Regions from separate parts of the Nostoc sp. CCY 9925 genome, predicted to be linked through region 2. Evidence: predicted binding sites of a transcription regulator. Region 2 holds the regulator's gene; each other region holds the start of a gene.
What was found. The regulator HrcA, encoded in region 2, represses chaperone genes, less so after heat shock. The targets are predictions, from matches to a motif close to TTAGCACTCNNGANTCNNGAGTGCTAA.
Positions count from the first base shown of each region.

Region 1 (10,563 bases), on a different contig from region 2:
TTCTGAGTGCTGAGTTATTTTCCCTCATCCCCATGCCCAATGCCCCATGCCCATTTCCCGATTTAATGACAAAAAAAGCGGCTAGATAGCCGCAGGAAATTAATAATGACACTAAACATTTTAATCGCTCCTTCTGGATTTAAAGAAAGTCTTGATGCAGAACAAGTAGCTGATTGCATAGCTACTGGGATCACTAGAGTTTTACCAGATGTAAATATCTGTAAAGCACCCCTAGTAGATGGTGGTGAAGGCTTCACTAAAACTCTGGTAGCAGCCACAGGCGGGACTTTACATCACTTAGAAGTAACCGGGCCTGTGGGAAAAAAAGTACAAGCTCACTTTGGCTTCCTTGGTGGAACTACGAAAAAAACTGCCGTGTTAGAAATGGCGGCGGCGGCGGGGTTGCGTCTCGTACCCTCCGATATGAGAAATCCCATGATCACAACAACTTACGGGGTTGGCGAGTTAATTAAAGCTGCCTTAGATGCTGGTGCAGAGCGCATTTTAGTAGGCTGCGGTGATTCTGGGACTAATGATGGCGGTGCTGGAATGGCGCAAGCTTTGGGTGTGAAGTTGTTGGATGAGAATGGCAATGAGTTAGGTTTGGGTTGTGGTGAATTAATCAAACTCAAAGGCATTGACTTTTCTGGGCGAGATTCCCGTTTAAATCAAGTCCAAATTGATGTTGCTTGTAACTGGCATAATGTCCTGTGTGGTGACAAGGGTGTGGCTAGAGTTTTCGGCCCTCAAAAAGGTGCATCCGCAGCAACTGTGGAAGCAATGGCTTCTGCACTAGAACACTACGCCGCAGTCATCAGGGCAGATTTAAATATCGACGTGGGACAAATGCCTGGTGGCGGTGCTTCTGGGGGTTTGGGTACAGGTTTACATGCTTTAATTGGAGCTAAATTATACTCGCGCTACGATATCGTTATGCAGTATTTGGAATTAGATAATCTGATTCCCAAAGCTGATTTAGTGATTACGGCGGAAGGCTGCATCGATTTTCAAACCCCACGCGGTAAAATTCCGGCTGAAGTAGCGAAGCGTGCCAAACGTTATAACTTACCAGTGATTGCACTTGTCGGTACCATTGGTAAAGGTGCAGAAATCAATTTCCAGCAAGGTATCGATTACTTCAACAGTATTTTGACTCATCCTTGTCAACTGAGTGAGGCGATTTCTCAAACCTCAACTTTGTTAACAAATGCTGCTGAACAGGTAGCGCGGTTGCTGTTGGTGGGTAGGCAAATGAGAAGCTTTAAATCCCAAGTAAACACACCATACAAGAAGCAAGCAACAAGATTTAAAACTAAAGATAGTTCTTCCTTTAGGGAAGCAAGCTACAGACGTTGATTTATGGCTACATCTCTCTAGAAAACCAAAATCGTCGTAGATCCTCCTAAATCCTCCTTAAAAAGGAGGACTTTGAGAACTTTTTGCTCCCCTTTTTAAGGGGAGTTGAGGGGATCAAAAGCGTGTGGCACAACTCTAGAAGACTTGTGTATACACCCTTAAAAAGGGGGGAACGTCTAAAGCCCCCTTGAAAAGGGGGTTGGGGGATCTAAGTCCTATGATTTATTGAAGAGCGATCGCACTACCTTACCTACTCAGAATTAAAATTTAAAAGTAGTGCGAATAGTCCCAACAAAAATACTTTCGTTATTGGCGTTATGTTCGGGGTTAGTAATCACAAATAGCCCAGGTGTAATCGAAATATTATCTGTCACCTGAAAACGATAAAAACCTTCTATATGTAAAGAGGTATCTCTATCAGTAATTAAACTACTACTAGTAACTTTGGGTGGCATTCCCAAAACTAAACCAGCTAAATTACCCTGATTTCCCAAATCAGGAAAGGCTAAACTAACAGCATAATTCAAAATTTCTGCATCATCATTTGTGACTGCTGACTCGGCTTTTGTATAACCAACCCAACCAGAGATCACAAATTTTGGATTGATTCGCCAGCTAGTTTCTAACCCAAATGAATTTGCTCTAGTCGCAACATTTCCAAAAGGACTACGGGCGCTTAAACTACCTGTACTTCCTGTTAAATTAACTCCAGTTTCGCCAATTCCTGCATAGTAACTATGAACATAAGTAAAAGTAATGCCTAATTTATCAACTGGTCGAAAATCCAAGTGTCCAAGTGCAACAAAGTTACCATTAAATAAACCATTATTTTCCGTCGAAACGGCTGCATCATTAGCCATATAAGCAACAGCAAGCTGAGTATTTTTATTCAGTTGGTAGTTAATCCCTAATCCTGTTCCATCCATACTCCGCAAAATCGGATTATACCTACCAAAACGAGAAACTGCACCTCTACCACTACTGGACAAAGGGTTTATTGGTTCAGCAAAATCATTTAATTCCATTTCGGCGATCGCAATTGTTGTTTTTAACTTCTCACCAATAGGAAATGAATAATAAACTTCATCCAATCCAATATCATTACCAGTATCTTCATCAAAACCTAAACGAGTCATTGTTGTTCCAGTAATCCTTTCGTCAAATTCTGGAATATTTCCTGATTCTAAGCGGAGGTTTAATTCATCTTTTCCGGTGAAGCTGGTCACAAAATTTAAACGTACACGCTGAGCAAATATGAGATTATTATCCAATTTGGAATTGTTATCTCGATTATCATCAGTATCGGCAGTGTTTTCGCCAAAAATACTAGCAGCAGTCAAAATCGCTTCAGCTTCGAGTTTTGTTGTCGGAGAGAATTGATTTGCTTCTAGCTGAGACGTTCTATTTTCTAAAGTATCGACCCGGCTACGTAGGGTTGCTAATTCTGAGGAAAATTCTGTTTGCAGTTTTTGGATTAACTCTAAATCTTCTTTAGTTGTTAAACTGTTGTCATTAGTGGCAATTAATTCTTGCACTCCTGTTAAACAAGCGTTTAAACTAGCTGCAAATTCATAACGTGTCATTGCACGTTCACCGCGATAATTTCGGTTCGGATACCCAGTAATACAACCATATCTTTCAATGAGCGATCGCAAAGCCTGAAATGCCCAGTCTGTAGGTTGTACGTCAGATAGTTGAGAAACAGATGTTAATTGCAATGTTCGTTCTAGAGAAGTTTGTTGCTGATTTTCTAGAGCAAAAATTGGTCTAATAAGACAGCTTGTAGCTACGCTGACACTGGATGTTAAGATGAAAATTCCAGAAAATTTATTCATTTTTACTGCAACACAAAAACTAAGAAATGCAACTTATTCGGATAATAAATTAACATGCTGTTGACTAAAAAATCATGAGAAATTTCTCATCAATAATTGATGTTTAATTCATCTTCGTATGATTTATTTTTAGACTATTGCTGATATCAAATTTACAAATAATATAGAAATCCGGTTTGATTTCTGAAAAGAACCGTACACTTTTAATCCCCTTCTTCACTATTGCCTGTTCCCTGCCTCTACAAGTAATTTCAAAAATCAAATACTAGTCATATAGTAGATTTTAAAGTAAGCTGAAATAAATATATCAACATATAAAATTCAAGATTATTCTATATAATTCAGCAAATAATAGTCACACCTGACAAGCAAAAAATACCTTGTCTAGAAAGGTAGCGTTTAGATTTGATATTAATAAAATGTGAGTTCGACGAACCTCTCCCTGTCTTAAACTAAAGTTCAAGCCTGTCCCTCTCCGAGTCGGAGAGGGACGGTTTTGCGTAGTAAAACCAGGGAGAGGTTTCAATATTTACGCCAATTAGGTGGTTACTACACGAGCCATCGAACTCACGTTAATAAAAGCTTGGTAGAAAACTTACAGCGTATTTCACGTAAATGAAGTACACGAGGGGTACAACAAACATATTTTGCCCCCTGCTCAAGAACAGCCTGCCTCAATGTATAAATGTCCTTAACTGAACCGTATTGATTTGGAAGTGTCTTATCGCGTCTTCTACAAAAACAGAAGTCAGGGCTGCCGATGTCAGCCCTGACTTCCCACACTCTACAATGATTATTATTTCTAATCACTGAGGATTTTATTTTTAAAATTCCTTATATCCGCGAAAGTGTACTAATGTTGTTGACGCATTCTTTGCCACACAGTAAAGCCCAAAAGAATAATAATACTACTGGCGGTAGCCAACATTACAGCCAAAGTCATACCTTGTATTCTCATCGCTAGCAAGTTACAAATCAAGGTAACTCCCCACAACGTGAGTGCTGCATGGCGTTGGGAGAGTCCCCAAGCCAGCAAGCTGTGATGGAGGTGGTCTTTGCCAGGAGTACTCAGAGGGTTATTTCCTGCTAATAGCCGCCGTACAAATACTTGAGTAGTATCTAGCACTGGCAACAACAGAAATAAAACCGTGGGTACGAGGGCATAGATCGTGTTTTGTTGCAGTCTGCCTAAAATACTAGTTGCTGCCAAGACATAGCCAAAAAAGTATGCTCCAGCATCACCCATAATAATCCGTGAGGGATGGAAGTTGTGGCGCAAAAAGCCCAGTGCCGCACCCCCCAAGGCTGCCAATACCAATATTGCCGCTGCACGGTTGTTAAATTGGGCTGCAACCCCTAACAAACTCATGGCGGTAATAAAGCTGATTCCCCCCGCCAAACCATCCATACCATCCATCAAATTGATGGCGTTGGTAATCCCTACTACCCATAGTACTGTCAGGCACATGGACAGAAGCGAGTCGATGGGTGTGCCAAACATCACTTTGATACTGATACCGTTAGCTACCAGTAAGAGTGCTGTGACAATTTGTGCCCACAAACGAACTGAGGGCGGTAAACCGAACTGGTCGTCAATAAAGCCCACAAGGACTAATATTGAACCCCCCAACAGAATAGTTAGCACCTGAGCCAACACATTTTGGAGTTCGATAGGTCGTAAAAGACTGGCTAATACCAGCGCGGCAATTACACCCGCGTAGATAGCTAGCCCGCCTGCATTGGGCAAAGGTTCTCGGTTGAGCCGCCGTGCGTTGGGTTGGTCTGCCCAACCTACCCGCAAGGCGAATTTGCGTACTGTCGGAATTAAACGCCAGGTTACAAGCCAAGCTAAGAGGAACGTAAATACTACTGCCAACCAGCCGGTGCCGCTAGGTTCGGCAATACCAAGGGACTTAAGGGAGTTGTCTAGGTTCATCTCCCAATTCAAGCATTACTGCCAGTATCTAATATGAGCATCACCTGTATATTAATCAATTTTTCATTTCCATTTGTAACTTGACTTGCTGGAGACATTAGCACTCTTGTCCTGTGAGTGCTAAATTGTCTAATGGAAGCGCTTGAGAAATAAAACATGGCGAAAATTATTGCATTTGACGAGGAATCGCGGCGAGCTCTAGAAAGGGGTGTTAACGCCCTTGCCGATGCCGTAAAAATCACCTTGGGACCCAAAGGTCGCAACGTCCTTTTAGAGAAAAAATTTGGCGCACCTCAAATTGTCAACGATGGTATCACTGTTGCCAAGGAAATTGAATTAGAAGATCCTTTAGAAAATACAGGTGCAAGACTCATCCAGGAAGTAGCATCAAAAACTAAAGATGTCGCTGGAGATGGCACTACAACTGCTACAGTTCTGGCACAAGCTTTGATTCGGGAAGGTCTTAAGAACGTTGCGGCTGGTAGTAACCCGGTGAGCTTAAAGCGCGGGATCGACAAGACTATCGAAGCCCTGGTAGAAGAAATTGCCAAGATAGCTAAGCCAGTGGAAGGAAGTGCGATCGCTCAAGTTGCCACTGTCTCAGCCGGTAATGACGAAGAAGTTGGTGATATGCTAGCCCAAGCAATGGAAAAAGTCACCAAAGATGGTGTCATTACCGTTGAAGAATCTAAATCCCTGACGACTGAACTAGAAGTAGTTGAAGGGATGCAGATTGACAGAGGTTATATTTCTCCCTACTTCGTCACCAACAACGAACGGCAAATCGTCGAATTTGAAAACGCCCGCATCCTGATTACTGATAAAAAAATCAGCAGCATCCAGGATTTAGTGCCGGTGTTGGAAAAAGTCGCCCGTTCGGGTCAGCCTTTGCTAATTATTGCTGAAGATGTAGAAGGAGACGCCTTAGCAACTTTGGTAGTGAACAAAGCGCGGGGTGTACTGACTGTAGCTGCCATCAAAGCCCCTGGATTTGGCGATCGCCGCAAGGCTTTACTCCAAGATATTGCCATTCTCACCGATGGACAAATGATTTCTGAAGAAATCGGCTTGAGTCTAGACACGGCATCTTTGGAGACCCTGGGAACTGCTCGTAAAATCAGCATCGATAAAGAAAACACCACAATTGTCGCTGGTAGTTCCACCAAGCCAGAAGTGCAAAAGCGGATTGGTCAAATTCGCCGCCAGTTGGAAGAAACCGATTCTGACTACGATAAAGAAAAACTGCAAGAACGCATCGCTAAGCTAGCTGGTGGTGTGGCAGTGATTAAAGTGGGTGCAGCCACAGAAACCGAACTCAAAGACCGCAAATTGCGAATTGAAGACGCCCTCAACGCCACAAAAGCTGCTGTAGAAGAAGGTATTGTTCCTGGTGGTGGAACGACCCTCATTCACCTATCCAAAACAGTAGAAGCATTTAAAAACAGCTTGCAAGCAGAAGAAAAAATTGGAGCTGAGATTGTCCAACGGGCATTAGAAGCTCCTTTGCGTCAAATAGCAGACAACGCCGGTGCAGAAGGTTCTGTGGTTGTCTCTAGAGTCCGGGATACCGAATTTAACATTGGCTACAACGCCGCTACTGGCGAATTTGAAGATTTGATTGCTGCTGGTATTATCGACCCTGCTAAAGTCGTGCGTTCAGCTTTACAAAACGCTGGCTCTATTGCTGGTTTAGTCTTAACCACCGAAGCGATCGTTGTTGAAAAGCCTGAAAAGAAACCCGCTGCTGGTGCCCCTGATATGGGCGGCATGGGCGGTATGGGCGGTATGGGCGGCATGGGCGGCATGGGCGGCATGTTCTAACCTCTGCTCACCCAGAGATGTCAGAATTCACAATTTAGAAGCGGAGCCGGAAACATCTGTGGCTCTGCTTCTGAACCTAAGATAAATATTTTGAAGCAGTTTGTCTTGCCAAGGCAAACTGTTTTTTATACCATTGCTGATTCAGAAGCAATATGTTATCTCTATTGCTGGTAGAGCAGGGATTTTTAATTTTTGTAAAATTACGTGTATGTCCTTTGTCATTCACCAATGACCAATGACCAATGACTAATGACTATTAGGTAATATTTGATGGCACGAAAACTGCGCCGCGCCCTGAAAGTAGTAACTAAGGCATTTGAAGATGAGTTCCATCACCAACCAGGAACTGTGCCAGGAACGATTTTTATTGATGCAGACGCTCCACCACCAATAATTTTCTTGATTGACTATAACCAGACGAATTTTATTCGCGAACAAATAGCAACTCCAGAAGAATGTATTCCATATCTAGACATGGAAAGCGTTTCTTGGGTAGACGTACAAGGTTTAGGTAGTCAAGATATATTACAAAGATTAGGCCGAGTTTTTGATTTACATCCTCTTGTTTTAGAAGATGTGGTCAATGTACCGGAGCGTCCGAAAACAGAGGATTATGAAGACCAATTACTCTTCATTGCTCGCATGGTAGTACCAAAGGAAAAAACATGTGGTTTTTATAGCGAACAAGTTAGTTTAATTTTGGGTAAAAATTATTTGCTGACAGTCCAAGAAGAACCAGAGCATGATTGCTTTGAACCAGTGCGATCGCGAATTGAAAAAGGTAAAGGCATCATTCGTTCTCAAAAAGCCGATTATCTAGCTTATGCTTTGTTAGATGCCATTATTGATGGCTATTTTCCAGTCCTGGAACTTTACGGTGAGCGAATCGAAGAATTAGAGGAAGAAGTAATAGTTAAACCTACTCCGCAAACACTACAAAGTATCTATCAAATTAGGCGAGAATTACTGCAATTACGTCGCGCTATCTGGCCGCAGCGAGATGCAATTAATTCCTTGATTCGTGATGGTAGTGATTTAATTAGTGAAGACGTGCGAATCTACCTGCGAGATTGTTATGACCATACTGTGCAAGTCATGGATATGGTGGAAACTTACCGAGAACTAGCATCTGGATTAATGGATGTATATCTTTCGGCGGTAAGTAACAAAATGAATGAAATTATGAAATTTTTAACAGTGGTTTCGTCAATTTTTATTCCATTGACTTTTGTTGCCGGAATATATGGTATGAATTTCAATACCGAGAAATCACCATATAATATGCCTGAATTGAATTGGTATTGGGGTTACCCAATATGCTTGGCAGGGATGGGGGCGATCGCGCTTTGTCTAGTATTGTTTTTTTGGCGACGAGGCTGGCTGCAAAACTCTGTCCCAGTTAAACGTGATTAAAAATTGTAGGCGATCGATGAGTCGAATATACATTCATTAGCACTGGGAGTTAATATTTTGGAATTATGAGGAGTAGCGACCAGAATTTAGTAGTTTTGACGATTTATATTATTGGTGTCTCTTATGTTTTTAACCGAATGGTTGAATCCATCGACGACCAAATTAAATTTGAATTTAAAAAAGGAATTGTCGATGAGCAGCTAAAGGAACAAAATCTCGACGATAAAATTGGAATTTCCTTTAAATTCAAATCCTCATATCCAATTGATGACCTGAAAGATTTATCGATTAGTGTTGAGAATAAATCTGATAGTATTGCCGTATATGTTGACTGGGACAATAGCTCTTTGGTAGTTGAACATAGCAAACAATCGCGCCGAGTAATTCGCAAATCACCAGACTTAACGCGCGACTTAGCTGTACCCCAAAGCCCTAGCTTAATTGCCCCCAAGAAAACACTTTCTGAGACAGTGACAGCAGAAGATGTTTTGCAGCGCGATCAAGCAACTGGAACCTACTCAGCTAAAAAACCACTAATTGATATCAATGGGCTACAAAAAGGGCAAAAAAAGTTGTACAACGACTTTATAAATAGAAGAAAGGAGTTGGAATTTTCTCTACAATTAGTATTAAGAGTATCTGAAGTGCGTGTAGGTTTAGCTCCTGGTGTTGATTTCCCTCCCATTAGCATTATCAATTGTCCTTTCACAGTCAGGAAACTACCTTGGACTTACGCCCTACCTTGGAATAAAAAGAAGTAATGCCAACCAACTTAACACAGTATGCCATCCAAGATTACACTGGATGTAGGGAGAGAGTAGGCGCAGGCGGTTGCAGATCGGTGATAGTCACTGGTTTGAGGAAAGTCCGGACTCCCGAAAGACCAAACTTGCTGGATAACGTCCAGTGCGAGCGATCGTGAGGATAGTGCCACAGAAAGATACCGCCAAAACAATTCAAAATTCAAAATTCAAAATTCAAAATTAAGGATTTTGAACCAAGAATTTTGAACTAAATTTGGTAAGGGTGCAAAGGTGCGGTAAGAGCGCACCAGCAGCATCGAGAGGTGCTGGCTCGGTAAACCCCGGTTGGGAGCAAGGCCAGAGGAACTATGGTTGGTCTTTTACCAGTTCCGCTCAACAAGAGCCGCTAGAGGCGTCTGGTAACAGGCGTCCCAGATAGATAACTGCCCTCGTAAGAGAACAGAACCCGGCTTATGTCCTGCTCTTTCCTTCAAAATGGAGTATCAAACTTTTTCGGTTTGTACTCCATTATTTTTTGATGTATTTAAGCGATTAGGCAATAGGCAATAGGCTTAAAACTGGAGTTTAGACCGAGCCAACCACAATTCCCAAGTCATTACAGTCCTGCTAAGCTGAAAAGCGATTCACAATCCAAAATCTAAAATCCAAAATCCGATCAATTTTCAAAGATGATAAGTTGGGTAAAGATGAACCTCACCCAACCAAAGATTGATTGCTGTTAATACAAGAGCATCACAACTTTATTGAGCTTTGACAAATTTCAAAACCCTGGCATTTGGAGCGTCGGTATTAATTGTTAGCTCTCCATCGCTTATTTTATAGGACTTTAATGATTGTATTGCATCTACATATTGGTATTCCCGGTCATCACCGCAATATGCACGTGTAGTTATTATAGAGCCTGTAGGTGTGATTGTGTCCTCTGTCGATTGGTAATTAATAAAGTATCGGTTGCAAACAACTGTGCCTGCAATTATATTTCCACTAGGATCGAATTGGGCTGTAATTTCAACTTGTTTTGGAACAGGAGAATCGCCTAATGTAGTAAGTTTCCAATCGCCTTCTAAACCTGCCGCAAAACTAGGGTTTTGTAGCGCCCAACTCAAACTAAGTACGACCAGGGCAAAAACGATCGCCTTTTTGAAATATTGAAATATGTTCATGCTTTTTCAGCTGAAATTGTAATTTTAGAGTGGATTGCCTAACCTTTTAATTTGGCTTTTTGCATCAAATAAAAAACTACACTTACCTTTTTAGTAGGTGGTGATAAGTTAGCTTTTTAAGTTCAGTTATTTAAAACTGATATGAATATACTTCTACATTTTTAATGAAAATGCAAGGACAGTTAAGACAGTTAAGACAGTTAAAGAATATTTAATAATTTCTTTACATTTCAAGAATGCAACTTCTTTACACTTTGTCAAAGTTCACAACGCGA
Region 1 covers NZ_CAWUDO010000053.1:42,000-52,562, reverse strand. The annotation lists gene ACM0OY_RS23905 (SLC13 family permease) at 1-6, shown strand, start outside; gene ACM0OY_RS23900 (glycerate kinase) at 106-1,356, shown strand; gene ACM0OY_RS23895 (iron uptake porin) at 1,617-3,191, opposite strand; gene ACM0OY_RS23890 (MraY family glycosyltransferase) at 4,045-5,127, opposite strand; gene groL (chaperonin GroEL) at 5,284-6,948, shown strand; gene corA (magnesium/cobalt transporter CorA) at 7,219-8,361, shown strand; gene ACM0OY_RS23875 (hypothetical protein) at 8,427-9,122, shown strand; RNA gene rnpB (RNase P RNA component class A) at 9,176-9,593, shown strand; gene ACM0OY_RS23865 (META domain-containing protein) at 9,866-10,288, opposite strand.
Region 1: a site for HrcA is predicted at 5,225-5,251, ahead of groL (chaperonin GroEL). Genes of this name have one in related genera too.

Region 2 (10,563 bases):
TCCAGACACTCCTATTTCGCTACACAGGGCAAGAAGACATTTTAGTAGGTGCTCCTATTAGCAATCGCCACCGTTCTGAGTTAGAAGGACTAATTGGGTTTTTGCTCAATACTTTGGTATTGCGAACCAATTTGTCTGGCTCCCCAAGTTTCCGGCAATTGTTAGGCCGAGTCCGGGAAGTAGCTTTATCGGGTTATACCTACCAAGACTTACCGTTTGAGAAACTAGTTGACGCCCTACAGATCAAACGGGACTTGAACCAAAATCCACTGATTTCAGTGATGTTTCATCTTCAAAATACCCCAATGCCTAAGCTGACTGTTCCCGGATTGACAATGAACCGTTTGGGAATTGACAACGGGACATCCAAGTTCGATCTGTACCTGGAACTGCGCGAGACAGCAGCAGGGATATCGGGGAACTTGGAATATAGCACCGACCTATTTAAAGCTGAGACAATCGCTTTGATGGTGGAACATTTTTCTACTCTATTACAGAGTATTGTCTCTAACCCAGACCAGACAATTTCCAACTTACCACTGTTAACAGTCCCTGGCGATCGGCAAGCTCAGCAGATATTTAACGGCAATGTAGATCTTCGCGATCTACCAGAGCCTGAAATGGATAGAAGCGATTTGGAAGCAGCATTTGTCGCACCTCGTACCTCGATTGAGGAACAAATGGCTGAAATTTGGAGCCGAGTTCTGGCGATCGCAGAAGTGGGGATTCATGATAATTTCTTTGAGCTTGGCGGTAATTCTCTGTTAGCAGCTCAGTTAATCTTTTATGTGAGAGAAACCTTTCAAGTAGATTTACCTCTAAAAAGCCTGTTTGAGAAATCTACTGTCGAAGCGTTGGCTCAGGTAATAGAGACAGTGCGTCGAGATGGCGTTTGTGCTTTAACCAGCGCGATCGATTTAAAATCTGAGGTAGTACTCGATCCTGCGATCGATGCCCACGGAAGGGCTGTTGCTCAGGTTAATGAACCGCGTCATATTTTTCTCACAGGAGCTACAGGCTTTTTGGGGGCTTTTTTACTTGATGAACTGCTACATCAAACTCAAGCAAAAATATACTGCCTGGTGCGTTCCCCGAACGAGCATGAAGGGTTGAAAAAGCTTCAACAAAACCTAGAAAAATATTCCCTTAATCACCAAAATTTTAGCTCTCACGTGATTCCGATTCTGGGAGACTTAGAACAGCCATTTTTGGGCCTTCCTAGAGAACAGTTTGAAAAGCTGGCTCTACAAATTGATACTATTTATCACGGTGCTGCCCAAATCAATTTTGCTAAACCATACTCTGTACTTAAAGCATCCAATGTTCTCGGAACTCAAGAAGTTCTCAGATTAGCTTGTCTGGGTAAAATTAAACCAGTGAATTACATTTCTACTATTGCTGTTTTTGGTGTAATCAACTATTTTACAGGACTAAAAGTAGTTACCGAAAATGATGACATCGAGCCTTGTAAAGACTATGTTGCTCTGGATATTGGCTACGCTCAAACCAAATGGGTAGCCGAAAATCTTGTATGGATTGCCAAGTCTAGGGGAATACCTGTTAGCATCTTCAGAACAGGATTTCTCATGGGACATAGCGGCACAGGCATTGCTCATACAAAAGATGCTTTTGTGCCTAGAATTATTAAAGGATGCATACAGCTTGGTAGTTATCCGGAACTCGTAGATCAAAAAGAAGAAATGATTCCTGTGGATTACGCCAGTAGAGCAATTGTCCATTTGTCCAAAAAGCCAGAATCTCTAGGGAAAGCTTTTCATATCGTACCCCCGCCAGACCAAAATATGGGACTCCTTGAGCTTTTTGAGTTTATTTGTGACTATGGTTACCAACTGAAGAAGTTACCATATATTCAGTGGAAAGAGGAGCTAATTGCAAATCTCAGGCACTCTCAGGAAAATGTTTTACATCCGCTTTTACCGATGATGTCTGAAAAAGTCTATCAAAATTCTTTTACAATCATGGAATTGTATCAAAATACAGTTCATTATAATTGTCAGAATACCCTCAATGGATTGGCAGATTCTGCAATTGTTTGTCCACCAATGGATGCTAATCTGCTGGATAAATACTTCTCACATTTCATTAGTAGTGGTTTCTTAAATTCACCACACTCAAGACAGGAGTAAACATTCACTCTATAATTTTGAGCTTAATATTCCTCGATCTAACTCACTCAAAGGAGCAAAGGTTAATCAAATTATATTAAGCTCATTATTACAAAGAATTGGTATTATCTCTGATTCACTAATAATATCTTTCAATAAGTTAACAATCTGAACTCAATACCTTTGCTAAAAGAAGAGGATGAAGAAAGATGGCGCTGTATAGTAGAGTTATTTATTGTCTCTCACAACCAGAACTTAAAACTACTCATCAGCCTATGAAAAAATTTACTGTTGCACTGGAATTTTGATCGCAAATTCTGTCCCCTTTCCAGGAATAGATTGGCAGTCGATACTACCACCATGCTGTTCTACTATAATTTGGTGGCTGATAGATAAACCTAATCCAGTTCCTTTACCCACAGCTTTAGTTGTAAAGAAAGGTTGAAACAGCTTTGCTTTTACTTCTTCACACATTCCCGGACCGTTATCAGCGATGTGAATGGCAACCCAATTATCTTCAATCATCACTGTGCGAATTTTAATCAGACTGGGATTTTGTTTAATATCTGCCAATGAACGCTGTTCATTATATTCATCTAGGGCATCAATAGCATTAACAATAATATTCATAAATACTTGATTAATTTGTCCAACATAGCATTTAATTAGTTGAAATAAATTGTACTCTTTAACTACTTTAATGCCTGGATATTCGGGTTGTGCTTTTAGGCGATGATTCAAAATCATCAGCGTGCCATCAATACATTCATGGATATCAACCTCTGCCAGTCTAACTTCATCTACTTGTGAGAAAATCTGCATAGACTTGACTATTTCCCGAATGCGTCGTGCGCCAACATTCATTGATTTGAGTAAATTTAAAAAGTCATTATTAATAAATTCTATGTCTATTAATTCTAGTTCTGTTTGAATGCGAGGGGTAGGATTTGGATATTCCTCTTGATATAGATGCAGAAAATTTAGCATTTCTTGAGTATATTCACTAGCATAGATGAGATTGCCATAAATAAAATCTACTGGATTATTAATCTCATGGGAAATGCCAGTAAACATCTGACCTAAGCTGGATAGTTTTTCACCTTGAACTAGTTTGATTTGTAGCTGTTTTAAATCGTGATAAGCTTGACTTGCTTCATCAAATTTTTCCTCTAATAAAGTATTTTTCTGCTCTAATTCATGTGCTAAACTATACAGCTTTAAATGCAATTTCACCCGTGACATCACTTCTGCTAGCTGAAATGGTTTAGTGATATAGTCTACAGCCCCAACCTGAAACCCCTCCACTTTGTTGATAGTGTCGGAAAGTGCGGTCATAAAGATGACAGGAATATCCTTAGTTTGGGGATTTGCCTTTAATTGCCGACAGGTTTCCAATCCATCAATATCTGGCATCATTACATCCAACAATATTAAACTCGGTAGTGCATATTTAACTCGTTCTAGAGCTACCTTACCGGATTTTGCTACCCATACTTCAAGTCCATCCCGATCTAAGGCATCAGATAAGACGCCTAAATTAGCAGGATTATCATCAACAATTAGAACTGTCTGATTTTGTGCAGTTGTCAGATTCATAATCTTTACTTGTGAAATTGAAGCAGTGCTAGAATTTCTTGGTCTTGAAATCCTTTTGCCAGTTGATGTAAATGTTTTGCAAAGTGAATATATTTGCCATCCATTTCTGAAATTAATGCTGCCTGTTTGATGATTCCCTTAAAATTACCTTTCATTACCAATTCATACAGAATTTCTATTTCTGATTGAGGTGGTAAGATGAGTTCAGCATTTTCTTTATTTAGGAGATTTTCAGGATTTTTCTGTTCATAAACCCAGTCTAAATTGAGAAAATGCCGCAATTTTTGAAATAGCGTAATCGCTTGTACGGGTTTGGGCATAAAATCATTGCCTCCTGCTTCTATGCTGCGGTGTTGATCGCTTTCAAACACGCTCGCTGAAGAAACAATAATAATAATTTCTTTATATGTTTCTGACTCGCGAATGCGCTTAATTAACTCAAAACCATCAAGTTTTGGCATCAGCAAGTCAGTAATTACAAGTTCCGGTTGAAATTCCAAAATTTTCTGCCAACCCTCTTCGCCATCATTGGCTTCACATACATCAAATCCAATGGGAGTGAGCAAATTGTTAATTACCGAGCGATTTTCCCATTTATCATCAACAACTAAAATTTTAGGTTTACGGTCTTTAATACCAATAATTTGACCATAATCGTCAGCTTGAGAGGTTTTCACCCACTCATCAGCTTCTGGTAAGTGAACCTCAAACCAGAAAATACTACCAACACCCATATCACTCTGAACTTGAATGGTGCTGCCCATCAATTCTACGATTCTTTGGCTGATTGCCAATCCTAATCCTGTGCCCTCAATCTGTCGTCGGCGATCGCCTGCTTGCTCAAAGGGTTGAAAAATCGCTTGCAGTTTTTCTGCGGGAATGCCAATACCTGAATCACGGACTTCAAAGCGAATTTTTCCTTCAGAAGCATAGCTAATACTAAAGGTGACACTGCCAGCATCGGTAAATTTGATGGCGTTGCTGAGCAGGTTGATTAATACTTGTCGTAGTCGTTTTTCATCGGCACGGATCGCAATGGGTAATTCTAAAGCCAATTGATGACGGAACCCAATGCCTTTAAGTTCTGCACGAATGCGACACATCTCAGCTACACCTTGGAGGAATGCGGGGAAGTGGAAGTCGCTAGTCATAAGTTCCACTTTCTGGGCTTCAATTTTCGACAAATCAAGGATGTCGTTAATTAAGGTGAGCAAATGAGAACCGCACTGGTAAATTACATCAATGCGCGATCGCTCATCTTCATTCAGGTGTTTAGAACGTTGCAGAATTTGAGCATAGCCGAGAATACCATTGAGTGGTGTCCGTAACTCGTGGCTCATGTTGGCAAGGAATTCGCTTTTGGCGTGACTGGCGGCTTCTGCTGCTTCTTTGGCTTGGGCAAGGGCAAATTCAAATAGCTTGCGTTCAGTAATATCTGTGTTAGCACCTACCCACTCTCGAAAACTATTATCTGGATTAAAAAGCGGTACAGCACGGGAGCTGAAGTAGCGATACTCACCGTCATAACGCTGAATCCGAGTCTCAACTTCATAGACACTTCGGTTGGCAACTGCGGCTGACCATGCCTCATTAGTGTGAGCTAGATCTTCTGGATGGATCATATTTATCCAACCCCAACCCAAACTTTCTTCAACTGTTTGTCCTGTGAAAACTCGCCATTGTGCTTGGTCGGTAATAAATGCACCTTTAGCATCAGTAGTCCAAATAATTTGTGATGATGCTTCAAGTAGCGAACGGAATCGTTCTTCGCTTTGCTGGAGTGCTACTTGGGCTTGCTTGCCTTCAGTAATGTCAGTGTTAGTTCCTAGCCACTCTCGGATACTGCCATCTGGTTCTAGGACTGGGACACCTCGAGCGAGTGTGTACCGATACTCACCATCATGCCGTCGCAACCGAAATTCCTGTTCGTATAGGCTGGAAGTCTTAACTGCCTCTTCCCATGACTGGGCTATTAATTGACGATCTTCTGGATGAATTGCATCTAACCATCCCCGGCCTTGATATTCCTCCCAACTTTGACCAGTAAATTCCCGCCAACTAGGATTATCATCAACGACGATGCCATCGGGTGAAAATACCCAAAACAACACAGAGGTAGCGGCGATCAGATAGCGATAGCGTTCTTCACTCTCCTGGAGTGCTAGTTGGGCTTGTTTGCGCTCAGTGATGTTTTCGCTAAAGATCGTGATGCCGCCGATTTCACCGCTTGTCATATACCAAGGCCGAATTGACCATCTCAGCCACTGTAGCGAACCATCTGCCTGTGGGTAAGGATATTCATCACATTGTTTTGTCGCCCCTACTAAACACTCTTGGTGAAAGGACTTCCACTCTGGGGGAATATCAGGAAATATTTCATAGAGCGAGTGCCCAATAATATCATTAGTCTGGCTGTAGTCTTCTAGCCATTTGTGACTCACAGCAAGATAGCGCATTTCTCGATCTAGTATGGCGATCGCAACGGGAGTATATTCAATTAACTGCTGCAAGTGTACTTCGCTCTGATGCAAGTTGATTCCTGCCTGATTGCGATTTGGATTAGTATTCTGTTTTTGCTTGGCAGTGTCCTGGGTGTTTTCCGATGGTAATATCTCGCTCATCTTAAATTTTGGCTGTTGCGGGAATTTAGTATTATTACTCAGGAGTCAGATTCGCCATCTAAGCTCGACTTTATCCACAATTAAGAACTTGGTTCTCTTGATACGGCAAAACCCTAGCTTTTTGGCAAAAAGTTTTTCCATGTCACTGATTCTCAATGCAAACAAAAAAGTCAAACTACCGTCTCATAAAGCTTTCACCGTCAGCTTGAGCGTTCCCAAAAAAGGGATCAAGTGGTAGCTAAGATTTAGTTAGGTATAACCATCAGTGTTAGTACTCCTGTAATATACAGAATTCCCTCCCACTGCAAATAAATAACAAAGATTAAACAAACTTAGAACTGATTCATAAACAAAAGCTTAAGAACAAAGTTTGATCAGTTCTCTTTAGATTTTCTTTACGAATCAGCTCTAATATCAAGTTCGGATAATCACTTATTATTAAAATTTCTGTGCGTCCCCGTGCCCCCTTCCGCGTCAGTCCTAATGATAAGTCTTCACCCGAACATGATATAAATTGGGATTATGAATTGTTTAATTCGGCGCTGGTTGCTCAGTGGGTATAGTCTCTGCACCAATTTCTGGTAGAGACGGACGCACACATAAGTAAATCAATGGGCCGAATAGTGGTATTAAGGCTGTTATCCACAGTAGTTGTGGATTTTTCCAACCACGACGCGCCATATCATCCCCTACTAATGTAGGAAATAATAAGCAAAGTAAACAGAAATCTAGACTCATTACATGGATGAAGCGGTTAGTTTGCCACTGTTGGCTAAAATTTGTCCAATCTGCTCCTGTGAAACCATAGGCAACTAGAATAACGGCAGCTACAGTTAGAACAAAACCAGTTACACGAGAATCTAGCAGCTTGAGCAAAGTATTCTTTTTACCAACAAACTTCTGATTTGGTTCCCTAAGGGCTAAGTAAGGTAATAGTGCAAAAGCACCAACCCCAAAAGAAGCGATGGCAAATAGCCAAGCAGGTATTTTTTGTCCTCTACCATCGATAAACACTACTGCGCTGTAAATGATAGGCCAAACGCCCATGAGATTGAATAGGGCTATTATTAATGAATTGATACCTTGCCATTGACCAATAGAAAGGTTTTTAATCAACTCGAATGTACCGGGTTGTTGAGGAGGGGAGAGAAAAAATGCATAAACAATCAATCCCAACCACAATAACCCAAAGGCAATTTTTCTGATCATAATCTCTGTAATCTAACTGAAAGCTTCTGAAAGGTAATCAGCAGCAGCAGCTACAACAGCGATCGCACTTTCATAATCTAGCCGTGTTGGTCCTAAAACTCCTACGCTTCCTACCGGTATTGAGCCTCGGCGATAGGTAGAAGAAATCAAGCTACAGGTGCGTATCGGTTCTAGGGGATTTTCTGCACCAATGCGAACCGTTACCTTTGACTTACCTAAATCTTCTGGCTCTGGTTCCTCAAATATTAATCGCCATAGTTGGTCTTGTTCTTCTTCCAGCAGGTGGATAATTGTTTGCACTTGCTGTAATTGGGAAAATTCCGGCTGACGCAAAACTTCTGCAACGCCTCGAACCATAATTTGTGTTGCAGTCGGCGCAACAGTGCGGCGAGTCAATTCCGCAACTGAATTTTTGAGAAATTCGCCGTAGCGTTGGAATTCTCGATCTAATTGACTCCAGTCAAGATAGGCTAGTTCTAGCAGACTCCGCCCTCGTAAGTGGCTATTCAAAAAGTTAGAAACAATTTGCAACTCCCGATCTATTACCTCTGATTCCCGTTGTGTTTCCTCTGGTGCTGGCGACAAATCCATCAACTTGGAATGTGTCTCATAACCATCAGTCACTACAATCAGCATGATCTTTCCGGACTCAATTTGCACTAGTTGTAGATGTCGCACTAATGCCGTAGTGGTTTGAGGCATGGTAATCAAGCTAATGCAGCCACTCAAAGTTGCTAAAATTTGTGCAGCTCCTTGGAGTAAAGTTTCTAAACTCCAATCTTCCCAGTGAAGGCGCTTTTGTAATGCCAGCTCTACTTCTTTTACTAAAGTTTCCGTACTACTTCGTGGAAGCAAGCTACCCGTAGCGTCTCGCACAGAGGGTGTAATTAGCTGGTCAACATAAATGCGATATCCTGAGTCTGAAGGTACTCGTCCGGCAGAGGTGTGTGGTTGGTAAAGTAAGCCAGACTTTTCTAAAACACCCATGACATTGCGAATTGTTGCTGAGCTAACACCCAGATCGTACTCTTCGACCAAAGCCTTTGAACCAACAGGCTCTGCCGTAGCAATGTAGTGACGTACTGTCGCCCAAAGTATATGCTGTTGTCGATTTGTCAACTGGACTTCCATAGGGTATGCTTTGCTGAGTGCAAATTTTAATCAAACTTGGAAAAAATTTGAGGATTCAATCCTAAACGAAAGATTATTAAAAATTAATTAATTTAATAGATTATACAATTATATTGTGATAATTAATCTTCACGTTTGCGTATAACATAGTTACAACTCTGCTGCAAACATAATTTTGTTTTTTGCTATAAAGAGCGACTATCTTAATCTACTAGTTCATAGCTTTATAACCGTATTTTTGCACAACTATATATTGTGAACAGTATTATTGAATACGTATTTTTCAGGTGATTGCTGCTATAGTAGGACTTAAAAACTGGACAAATGACTACTTAATGTGTAAGGTCCCAAGCTTCCCCAGGAAACCCGAACATTGATTGACTACTGATTTCACAATAGCAAAAGCCAGATGGAAGAGTAAGTCCCATCTGAAGTAATTCATAAGTTCAAAAGTTAATACTGGGGAATTGAAGGGTCTACTAATTTAGAGTAGGCATCAATACCGCCTGAAATATTTTGCACATTGGTGAATCCTTGAGCAATTAACCACTGACACATCTGGGCAGAACGCATACCGTGGTGACACAGCACAAGGGTTTCAGCTTGGGGATTGAAGAGAGTAGGTACTTGATCTCCCCATTCAGGAAATTCACTCAACGGTAAATTAACAAAGCCCTCAATGCTAGCGATCGCCAATTCTTGTGGTTCTCGTACATCTACTAGTTGAATACTTGTATCACCTGAAGCGAGACGTTGTGCTAGTTCCTCTACACTCATGTGGGCAATAGGTTGACTAAATGAGTTCTCTGTCATGAGATTTTTGTGGACAATTGTAATTTACTTATGTTGACAGAAAATCTCTGCCTTGGCATGAGCATTGATTCTCAAGAAGACGCGTCTCCCTCTCCCGGCGTCCTCTTTCTGCTTAAATGGCTGTGAACTATCTTTTTTAATAGGTTTAATGTGAATAGACAACGCCCATTCATCGGTTTTATCGTAGCTGGTGCGATCGCAGTGTTAGCGATCGCTGGCTTCTACTGGTTTTTCCCTAAAAATCCGGCTAGTCTCATTGCCCCTAGCTCCCAGCCTGGTGCAACAATATTCGTATCGAAACTTGCTCCTGCAATAGTGTCATTACTGACAAATCCTGACAGTTTACAAGCGTTGGAGCGTGAAGGAGAGCTATCTAGGCTCAAAACTAGTTTCTTGGCTAAGAGTGGCATAGATTACCAACAAGATATTAAACCCTGGCTAGGTAATGAAATTACACTGGCTATTACCAACCTAGATATCGATCGCGACCCAGAAAATGGACAGCAACCAGGGTATCTTTTGGCACTCGCAACCCAGCAACCGGAAAAAAGTCGTGAGTTTGTCGAGTTGTTATTTTCCAAAAGAGCCTTAGCTGGGGCAAACTTAAATGTTGAAGAATACAAAGGCGTAAAGCTGATTTCTGACACTCAGGAAGCGATCGCAGAAAATAAAATCCAAAATCCAAAATCCCCAATCCAAAATAATTTAGCCGGTGCTGTAGTTGGCGAAGGTTTTGTGTTGTTTGCTAACGATCCCAAAGTGCTGCGAGAGGCTATCAATAACGTCCAAGCTCCCGATTTGAATTTGACTAGCTCCTCAGAATACCAAAAAGCTACCAAAGAACTACCCAAAGGTAGTATAGCTGTAGCCTTCTTGAATCTTCCCATCGTGGCAAAATGGCAAGGATTAGAATTAGCAGAACAAACATATAACAGCGAAATTATTTCCCTCTTGTTGAAGCCCAAAGGATTGCTAGCAGAAACCGCCTTTGTGACTTCATCAGAAATTGTTTCCCCATCCCCACCACTAACCAAACCTGTAGCAGCATTGCAATATGTTCCAGCATC
Region 2 covers NZ_CAWUDO010000062.1:18,061-28,623, forward strand. The annotation lists gene ACM0OY_RS25945 (amino acid adenylation domain-containing protein) at 1-2,147, shown strand, start outside; gene ACM0OY_RS25950 (sensor histidine kinase) at 2,412-3,722, opposite strand; gene ACM0OY_RS25955 (PAS domain S-box protein) at 3,728-6,343, opposite strand; gene ACM0OY_RS25960 (DUF2834 domain-containing protein) at 6,875-7,552, opposite strand; gene hrcA (heat-inducible transcriptional repressor HrcA) at 7,565-8,683, opposite strand; gene ACM0OY_RS25970 (rhodanese-like domain-containing protein) at 9,137-9,496, opposite strand; gene ACM0OY_RS25975 (DUF3352 domain-containing protein) at 9,647-10,563, shown strand, end outside.

Region 3 (10,563 bases), on a different contig from region 2:
AGCTATGGGGTTTCTCTTGTGATTACTATTTCGCTCCGTCCTGTTGGACGTTATTGGGGCACAATTAGTTTTGCCTCAACCCTCTATCTTTGTCCAATATTAGATTTATTGTTGGCAGAAATTCCAGCAAAATTACAATCGGAACTGCGTTTAGGACTTCAAGAAGCCCTAGTAAATGCAGCTAAACATGGCAATAATCTCGACCCGAGTAAAAGAGTTGTAGTACGTTTTTCCTTAATAGATAATCAATATTGGTGGATAATTTCAGACCAGGGTAGCGGCTTTACTCCCTCACCTATTATTGATGAAGAACCAACAGACTATCTGCCACCAGATGAAGCAGAAAGTGGTCGTGGTCTATGCCTTCTCCATCAAATTTTCGATCAGGTCGAGTGGAATCGCAAGGGTACAGAATTGAGGCTTTGTAAACAAATGGAAAACCGCCGGGGACTATCTCTGCGACGTTAATAGGGGAGTGGGGAATGGTGAGTGGGGACTGGGGAAACCATTCCCTATTCTCTACTCCCCACTCCCTACTCCCTTATTTCCATGAGTTGGACAGGGAGGAGCAGAAATAGAGCGATCTAGCCAACCAAGCGCTTGTTCTAGTCTGGCTTGAGCTTCTTGTGGTTGATTGTTTAAAAGATAAACAAGAGCTGCTGCTAGTTGTTCAGTGGCCCGGGAATTGCGGTTAGACTTGAGGCGATGCCAATCTTCAGGAGAGATACTCAGTCTTTGCATTAGGGCTTGGGCTAGTTCTAAAGTACTAAGTTCATTCAGTTGACTGTTTTTCGGTAGCTGTGCAGATTGAGACATAATTTAAAGTCCTTTATCAATTGTCCTATTTTACAAAGTTGAGGCAGTTCGTTGCCAAAGAGAACTCTCTTGCGTTCGCGGAGCGTCTCGCAGAGAGGTTTCCAACCATCACAAGTTCGTATTTTCCCCCGCTTAAAGGAACTGCCGTTGAGCCACTGTGTTAGATCTGGCGGCTGAAACGAATTGGCGTTTAATGGTCTCAAACCTCCTAAGAGATTTTGTGCTTAGTCATTTATCCTTTGTTTATTCACTAATGACAAATGTCCAATGAGAAATGACAATTGACTTTTAATCTTAGTTTACTACTTGTAAATGAAGCCGTCTCAACAATCACAACCGCCAGGGGAAAATCCGGAACCAGATTTATCACAAGAAATTGAGGAAGTAGAGCGATCGCTCTTATCCTTGAGAGAACGTTACAATCAAGTACAGCGCGATCGTCAGCAAAAGGCTCAATCGCAGCAACGTCAGGATCGATTAAAGCGCCATAAATCCCAGACACCAGAAATTAAAGCAGAGTTACGACAAATCAAACAGCAGTTGGAAATGCTAGAACTCAATTTAGAAAGTCAGTTATTTTCTTGGCGTAGTCTCAAAAAACCTTTCTGGCAGGCCGTCCGCTTTGGTGGAATGGGCGTTATCATAGGCTGGATATTAAAGTCTTATGCTGGGTAAACCCAATTTGGGATTGGGTTAGTGAGTTAGCATTTTTTAATATCTTTAGTCCCTAAATTGACGAAATATAAGTTGCATAATATGGTAAATCGACGAATTGCAGAAATATTGCGAAGTGGTCAACCTGATGAGTCTCTCCAAGTTCAAGGCTGGGTGAGGACAAAACGCGAGTCCAAAGGATTTGCTTTTATCGAAGTTAATGACGGCTCATCGCTAGCTAATTTGCAAGTCGTCATCAATCAGGATTTGCCAGATTACGAACCTATCTTGAAAAAGCTGAATACTGGTGCTGCTGTTGAGGTGGCTGGGGTATTGGTGGCTTCTTTGGGTAAAGGACAGAGGATTGAGTTGAAAGCAGAATCCATAACAGTCCACGGAGAAGCTGATCCCGATACATATCCTCTGCAAAAGAAACGTCATTCCTTTGAGTTTCTGCGAACAATTGGACATTTGCGATCGCGTACTAATTCTTTTGGTGCAGTTTTCCGGGTGAGAAATGCTTGTTCGACAGCTATTCACCAATTCTTTCAAGAAAGAGGTTTTTTGTGGGTACATACGCCCATTATCACTGCTAGCGATTGTGAAGGCGCGGGTGAACTTTTTAACGTTACTAGTTTGGATTTAAAAAATATTCCCCGCACAGATAATCAAGCAGTAGATTACAGCCAAGACTTTTTTGCTAAACCTACATATTTAACAGTTAGCGGTCAGTTAGAAGCCGAAATCATGGCGATGGCGTTTAGTAACGTCTACACATTTGGCCCTACCTTCCGTGCAGAAAATTCCAATACTTCGCGTCACTTAGCAGAATTTTGGATGGTTGAGCCAGAAATGGCTTTTTGTGATTTAGAAGGCGATATGGATTTAGCTGAGGCTTTTCTCAAACATATTTTTAAATATGTGTTAGAAACTTGCCCAGAAGATATGGAATTTTTCAATCAGCGCATTGATAATTCTGTGTTGGCAACAGCTGATAATATTATTAACAATGAATTTGAACGCCTAAATTACACAGAAGCGATCGCACTTTTAGAAAAAGCCGATGTCAAATTTGAATATCCTGTAAGCTGGGGCTTAGATTTACAATCAGAACACGAACGTTATCTAGCTGAACAATTATTTAAAAAGCCAGTAATCGTCACAGATTATCCCGCAAAAATTAAAGCTTTTTATATGCGCTTAAACGACGATGAAAAAACCGTCCGCGCAATGGATATTCTCGCCCCGAAAATTGGTGAAATTATTGGTGGTTCCCAGCGGGAAGAACGCCTAGAAGTCTTAGAACGTCGGGTAATAGCGCAAGGAATGAAGCCAGAAGATTTATGGTGGTATCTCGATTTGCGTCGTTATGGTACCGTTCCTCACGCTGGCTTTGGTTTGGGTTTTGAAAGACTCGTGCAATTCATCACCGGAATGGCAAATATTCGTGATGTAATTCCCTTTCCGCGTACACCGCAAAGTGCCGAGTTTTAGTACCAGCCTGATGTAATTTTCGTAAAACAAGCAAAACCCTTAAATTCAAAAAAATTTCAGGGTCTTACTAGTGGTTTTTGCTGTAATTTTTGTAAAAATTTCGGATTTTGGATTTTAGATTATCAATCCAAAATCCAAAATCTAAAATCGGCTATGCCATTTGATTTTCAATCGCCCACCGCGCTAGTTCAGTGCGGTTGTGGAGATTGGTTTTGCCCAACATATTGGACACATGGCTTTCAACTGTACGCTGACTAACGTTAAGTTCTTCAGCAATTTCTCGGTTAGCTAAACCCCTAGCTACAAACTGGACTACTTTCAGTTCGGTTGGGGTTAACTGCACATCAAAGGGAACTTGGATACGGGAACCGTTTTCGCCTCCTTTTGCTTGGTGTTCTTTCCAACGGATAGTTTGTTTCAGTGAGGACTCAACTTGGGCTACGAGTTCTTCTGGTTCAAAAGGCTTGACCATATAAACATCAGCACCTTTGTTCAGACCTTTAACTCGGTCTGCACTTTGCCCTTTTGCTGAAAGGAAAAGAACTGGAATCCAGCTGGTGCGTTCGTTTTGCCGGACTTGTTCCACAAAAGTATATCCGTCCATTTCCGGCATCATCACATCGCAGATAATCATGTCTGGAACATCTTGCTCTAAAATTTCCAGAGCTTCGCGTCCATTTTCAGCGGTGATGACTTCATATCCCCGGAATTCTAAGTAATCCTTCACCAGCAAGATGAGGTTAGGGTCATCATCAATCAATAGAAGTCGTTTGTGATCTTTCATGCTGGGCTCTTTCATAGCAGTGGCACTTGTCGCGCTTCGGTCCATCAAGGTCTTGAATATTTATCCTCTATGGTGGGTTATGTGAGATGTTGTCCTTTTGCCTACTTAACTTGCCTTTGCTGTCTCAAGTCTCAAAAATGCCGAGCACTTTCAAGAGACTACTAGCTCGATAGCAAAAGTCCAGCAAGGATACGTATAGCAGTAGTATCTATAATGCGCTATTATATATCGCTTTGAAAGGGGCGGGCTAAAAAAACACTGATAAAATAATAATCCTTCTGACTTAACTAGTTAAGTATTGGCTTAAAGATGACCCTACCTCAAAACCAACCCGCACTTTCTTAAAGCTTACTGCCATAACATATCCTTCGGCTGTTAAGCCTCTATGAGATGTTCACAAGAAACTAGGGAAGTTTCTGGCAAAGAATGGGTTAAAAATGCATATTCTTCAACCGCCATTTTGCCTATTAAGTGTTCTTGAACGATCCGCTCAATAACTTCCGAGTTTGCTTGGCGATACTAGATCCCATCAGGGTAGACCACCATTATGAGTCCAGAACAACAAACCTGCAAGCAATTGGCTTTAGTTGTAAAGACGCAAATGGGATGACTTGCTTGCCCCTTGTCGAGTTTTAACTCTTGAATTCGCTTTTTTAAGTACTCCCAAGATCCCAGACTAGCTGGTTTTGAGCAGGAGTCAGGAGTTGTTTGTTCAGCACAAATAAAAATATGTTGCTGAATTTTTGCCAGTCCTAAACTTTCTACACAATTACTCAGGGCTTTATGTTCAACAGACTTGGTGGTTTTTGGGATTTGATGGCTTTTCTGGATCACCTTATTGTTACTCATAGAGCGGCTCCCTGATTACAGTTCTATAACAATTTCCAAGCTTTGCAAATAAAGTTTACTGAGATGGGTACTGGGGATTGGGGACTGGGGATTGGGAATTGGAAGGGGCGGGAAGCATAAGGGAAAGGCTTAGTGCAACTTACCCTCTGCTCATCCCTTCCAGTCCCCAGTCCCTAATCCCAAATCGCCAGTCCCTATAGAAATATTCGTAACTTCCGCAACAGAACCCGAAGGATAAAAATAATTAAGCATTTATACTTAAGTACACCGAAGAGATTCTAGTTCGGGAACCCGTACTTAAGAAATTCTTGCCATTGGATGCCGCTTTTGGGTAGATTAGCACTCAGGAGTTGAGAGTGCTAACTCTGGAGAAAATCATATGGCAGCAATATCTCTAACCGTTTCTACAGTAAAACCTTTGGGCGATCGCGTTTTCGTGAAAGTGAGCGCCTCTGAGGAAAAGACCGCAGGTGGTCTGTATTTGCCCGATACCGCTAAGGAAAAGCCACAGGTAGGGGAAGTAGTCGCCCTTGGCCCTGGCAAGCGTAACGACGACGGTAGCCGTCAAGAGTTGGAAATTAAAGTTGGTGATAAAGTCCTGTACTCTAAGTACGCTGGTACTGACATCAAACTTGGTACTGAAGAATATGTACTGCTTTCTGAAAAAGATATTTTAGCAGTCGTTATCTAGTGGGGAGTAGGGAATAGGGAATGGGGAATAGGAAAGAGTTTTCCCAATGCCCTGTTTGCCCTGTTTACCCAATGCCCAATTGAAAAAAATTGACTTACTCCTTGAATTTAGATACCTATGGCAAAGCGCATTATCTACAACGAAAACGCCCGTCGCGCTCTTGAGCGAGGCATTGATATCCTGGCTGAGGCTGTAGCTGTTACCCTTGGCCCCAAAGGTCGTAACGTAGTCCTAGAAAAGAAATTTGGCGCACCGCAAATCGTTAATGACGGTGTAACCATCGCCAAAGAAATCGAATTAGAAGACCACATTGAGAATACTGGTGTAGCTCTGATTCGTCAAGCTGCTTCTAAGACCAACGATGCTGCGGGCGATGGCACCACCACTGCTACCGTTTTAGCTCATGCGATTGTCAAAGAAGGCTTACGGAACGTTGCCGCTGGTGCTAACGCGATTTTGTTGAAGCGTGGTATTGACAAAGCTACCAGCTTCCTGGTAGACAAAATTGCGGAACATGCCCGTCCGGTGGAAGATTCCAAAGCTATTGCCCAAGTTGGTGCAATCTCGGCTGGTAATGACGAAGAAGTCGGTCAGATGATTGCCCAAGCTATGGATAAGGTGGGCAAGGAAGGCGTAATTTCCCTAGAAGAAGGGAAATCTATGTTCACCGAGTTGGAAATTACTGAAGGGATGCGCTTTGATAAAGGCTACATCTCTCCTTATTTTGCCACCGACGCTGAACGGATGGAAGCAGTTTTCGATGAGCCTTTCCTGCTGCTGACCGATAAGAAAATTGCTTTAGTGCAAGACCTTGTACCAGTATTAGAGCAAGTAGCTCGTGCTGGCCGTCCTTTGGTGATTATTGCTGAAGATATCGAAAAAGAAGCTTTAGCAACCTTAGTGGTAAACCGTTTGCGCGGTGTACTCAACGTTGCTGCTGTCAAGGCTCCTGGCTTTGGCGATCGCCGCAAAGCTATGCTAGAAGATATTGCCGTGTTGACTGGCGGTCAACTAGTCACTGAAGATGCTGGTTTGAAGCTAGATAATACCAAGTTAGATAGCCTGGGTAAAGCTCGCCGTATCACCATTACCAAGGACAACACCACAATTGTTGCTGAAGGTAACGAAGTTGCGGTTAAGGCTCGTGTAGAACAAATTCGTCGTCAAATCGAAGAAACCGAATCTTCCTACGACAAAGAAAAACTGCAAGAACGTCTTGCTAAACTTTCTGGCGGTGTCGCCGTGGTAAAAGTGGGTGCAGCCACCGAAACCGAAATGAAAGACAAGAAACTGCGCCTAGAAGATGCTATCAACGCTACTAAAGCTGCTGTGGAAGAAGGTATCGTTCCTGGCGGTGGTACAACCCTCGCTCACCTCGCTCCTGATTTAGAAACTTGGGCGAACAGCAACCTCACAGGCGAAGAGTTGATTGGTGCGTTGATTGTCGTTCGTGCTTTACCTGCGCCTCTGAAGAGAATTGCAGAAAACGCTGGTCAAAATGGTGCTGTGATTGCTGAGCGCGTCAAAGAGAAGGAATTCAGCGTTGGCTATAATGCTGCAACCAACGAATTCGTCGATTTGTTAGCTGCTGGTATTGTTGACCCTGCGAAAGTAACTCGTTCTGCTCTGCAAAACGCTGCTTCCATCGCTGGTATGGTGTTGACAACCGAATGTATTATAGTTGACAAGCCTGAACCTAAAGACGGCGCTCCTGCTGCTGGTGCTGGTGCTGGTGGCGACTTCGATTACTAATACTTAATAGTCTCCTGTTTGTAAAAATAGCTGCCTCCGCAAAGGAGGCAGCTATTTTTTTTGTGTCACGCAGAAAGGAGGAAGAGGTGAGTTACGATAACGCTTGTAAATATTTAGCTGAACAGTACCCAGGTGAGTTTGTCCGTTGGTTGCTGGGGGTGGAAGTCCAAAAAATTGAAGTATTAAAAACTGAACTCACACTTGAACCAATTCGTGCGGATTCTGTGACATTTTTGCAAGCAGCTAACCAAATTTTGCATATTGAATTTCAAACTTTAGCGAAATCTAACCCACCGCTGAATTTCCGAATGCTTGATTATTCTGTGAGATTAAAACGTCAATACAGATGTCCTGTAACTCAGGTATTAATCTTTTTACAGGAAACTAGTAACGAGGTGGCTTTCGCAGAAGAATATCGAGACGAGACAACGATTCACCAGTATCGGGTGGTTCGCCTATGGGAACAAGATTCAGAGCTATTTTTGGAAAATCCTGCACTGTTACCTCTAGCAAGTTTGACACGAACAAACTCGCCACCAGCTTTACTGGCACAAGTGGCTGAACAAGTCGCTACAATTCCAGATAGAGAGGAGCGACAAAATATTGCAGGTTGTGTAGAAATTCTGGCAGGTTTGCGATTTGACAAGAATTTAGTTCGTCAATTTTTACGGGAGGATATTATGAAAGAATCTGTAATTTATCAAGATATCGTTCAGAAAGAAGCCTTTAAATTGATTAGCCGTCAGCTTAAACGGCGTTTTGGTGATATTGATGAATCATTAGTTGAGCAGATTCGTAATTTGTCTGCTGAACAGTTAGAAGACTTGGCAGAAGAACTGCTTGATTTTTCGGAAGTTGCTGATTTGGCAGTTTGGGTAGAACAGCAAGAGAGGAATTAATAAAAACGATTTACTTTTCAAGATACATCATGTTTTCGAGATTGAGGCTGCAAGTAGTTTTCCGCTTTTATCTTGAGCTTGCAATTTTTGAATAATATGCTCAATAATACTATTCAAATCTTTTCGGCGACGTATAGAGCGTTTTGGGTCAAGTTGACCATGTTTCAATAATTCTCTAACCTGTTCTCCTAGCTTAGTTAAGTAAAGCCTCAACTTTTCTTCACCCTCTTCGCGTAAAACTTGGCGACATTCATTGAGGATAATATCGCCATTTTCTAGAGTTTTACTAGTGTCTGACTCCTTTGGCGTTGCCTCGGATGAATCTTTACTTCTTTGAGAATTTAAACTGTTAGTTAGACATTTTTCTACAGCCTTGGCAAATTTAGGCTCGGATTCTATAACTTCTGCGATCGCTCTTAATAACTTTGCAATTTGTGATGCTTCCATTATCTACCTACTTTATGAATAAATTCTTGAGCTAACTTCATCATCGATTCGTGAGAATCATCATATTTTTGTCTATAGGTCAAATAATTACCCAATTCTAAACCTTCTGCAATTTTGGCTCTTTCCAAAATTTTAGTTTCAAAAACTGGTGGATAAAAAGGGTTGACAAGAAGAGAGTTTAACTGTTCCGTTTGGGCTATAGTTCGGTTATAACGCGAAATTAATGTTCCTACTGCTTTTAAGTTATGTACATAATCTCTATTAAACTTATCAATGTGTTCAAGTAATAAATCTAATCCATGAATTGACATTCGATTTGGTACACAAGGGATTATACAAGCATTACTAGCTAAAAATGCACTTCTAACTACTGTGTTAATATTTGGAGCACAGTCTATTAAAATATAATCATAATTATTCAATAAAGGTTTAAGGATTGCACGAATAAGCTCAACAGGTTTTAAATTACAAGAATAATAACCTGGTGGTAAATCATCCTGAATGTCAAATAGCCTTGGACTGCTGGGTATAAGATGTAGGTGAGAAAAAGAATTCCTATTTCTCACATTTGAAATGTTGTTTTTAGCTATAAACTTCTCTTTTTTAGCATCCTCTAAAAAATATTCAGGGTTTTTAAATAAGAAAGGCAACGTCAACCCTTTATTATTAAATTCCTTTTCCCAAACCTCTTCAGACATTAAAGCACTAGTCAAATTACTTTGAGGATCGAGGTCAATAACCAGCACTCGCTTACCATACATGGTATCTCCTGCTAAATATTCCGCTAATGCCATGACGATGGTAGTTTTGCCAACTCCACCCTTGAGGTTGCAAATACTGATCACTTTAGCTGTCATAATTTCTGGTAGACTGACATATTTCATGGGCTACAGTTCTATGTTTCCCTGGAAATATGCCCAAGTAACAGGTTAATTTTTTCTTTTGTCTACAAATCTATGAGCCAAAGTCATTCTGAAACAACTCCCTTACATACCCTAAACCCACTCAAAAGATTTTCCGATAGAGCAGAAGATTATGTAAAATACCGACCAAGCTACCCCGCAGATGCAATTGATATTATTTTGGAAGAATTAGATAAAAAATCACAAATTTTAGCAGCAGATATTGGTGCGGGTACAGGAATTAGTTCCAGATTATTAGCCGAAAGAGGAGTTAATGTCATTGCCATAGAACCAAACGCAGCTATGAAAGAAGCCGCCGAACCACACCCTTTAGTAGAGTTTCGTGATGGAACAGCAGAATTTACTAAACTTGGGGATAAATCTGTTGATTTAGTTACTTGTTTTCAAGCTTTCCATTGGTTTAATCCAGAACCAGCATTATCAGAATTTCACCGCATTTTAAAACCATCAGGACGGTTAGCGCTAGTGTGGAATAACCGCGATAAAGAAGATGCTTTAACCGCAGAATATAGTCGAATAGTCCGCGAAGCATCTAACAGTCATCCAGCAGAATCAAGGATGCAGTCAGTAGAGCCACTATTAGCAACTCCTTATTTTATCAACATCCGCGAATATACTTTTAGTTATAGACAACAGTTAGATTTAACTGGATTTATTGGACGCGCAAAAAGCGTTTCTTATCTACCGAATGAAGTTTTAGCAGACAACAAATTTATTAATAATTTTCAAGAATTATATCAGCGTTTTTATGATGAAAATGGTTTTGTGTACTTGGTATATCGCACTAGCGTACATCTTGGCGAAGCAATTAAATAAATGACTTGTAACTCACAAACTACAGAAGGTTGGCATGGCAAACTGAATTTAGTTTACGCCGATCGCCAAAACACAACGCAATTAATTTATGATCGCCAACAAGCACCCTTGAAGGTGCAGCGCCCATTTTATCCAGAAGGGCAAAAAGTCTGTCATAGCGTAATTTTACACACGGCTGGGGGAGTTGTGGGGGGCGATCGCTTATCCTCTAATATCCACCTCGAACCCCATACACACGCTTTAATCACTACAGCAGCTGCTAGTAAGATATATCGCAGCAATGGTTTACAAGCTAGACAAAACACGCAGATACAAGTTGACGCTGGTGCTTGTTTGGAATGGTTACCCCAAGAAACAATTTTATTTAACGGTGCGATTTATCAGCAAGATTTACGGGTAGAATTAGCAACCGGGGCTAGCTTTTTAGGCTGGGAAATT
Region 3 covers NZ_CAWUDO010000001.1:200,402-210,964, forward strand. The annotation lists gene ACM0OY_RS00840 (ATP-binding protein) at 19-468, shown strand; gene ACM0OY_RS00845 (DUF6439 family protein) at 520-816, opposite strand; gene ACM0OY_RS00850 (hypothetical protein) at 1,129-1,491, shown strand; gene asnS (asparagine--tRNA ligase) at 1,573-2,964, shown strand; gene ACM0OY_RS00860 (response regulator transcription factor) at 3,116-3,793, opposite strand; gene ACM0OY_RS00865 (hypothetical protein) at 4,268-4,597, opposite strand; gene groES (co-chaperone GroES) at 4,977-5,288, shown strand; gene groL (chaperonin GroEL) at 5,406-7,040, shown strand; gene ACM0OY_RS00880 (Rpn family recombination-promoting nuclease/putative transposase) at 7,127-7,939, shown strand; gene ACM0OY_RS00885 (hypothetical protein) at 7,967-8,386, opposite strand; gene ACM0OY_RS00890 (ParA family protein) at 8,386-9,270, opposite strand; gene ACM0OY_RS00895 (class I SAM-dependent methyltransferase) at 9,343-10,125, shown strand; gene ACM0OY_RS00900 (urease accessory protein UreD) at 10,126-10,563, shown strand, end outside.
Region 3: a site for HrcA is predicted at 4,934-4,960, ahead of groES (co-chaperone GroES). Genes of this name have one in related genera too.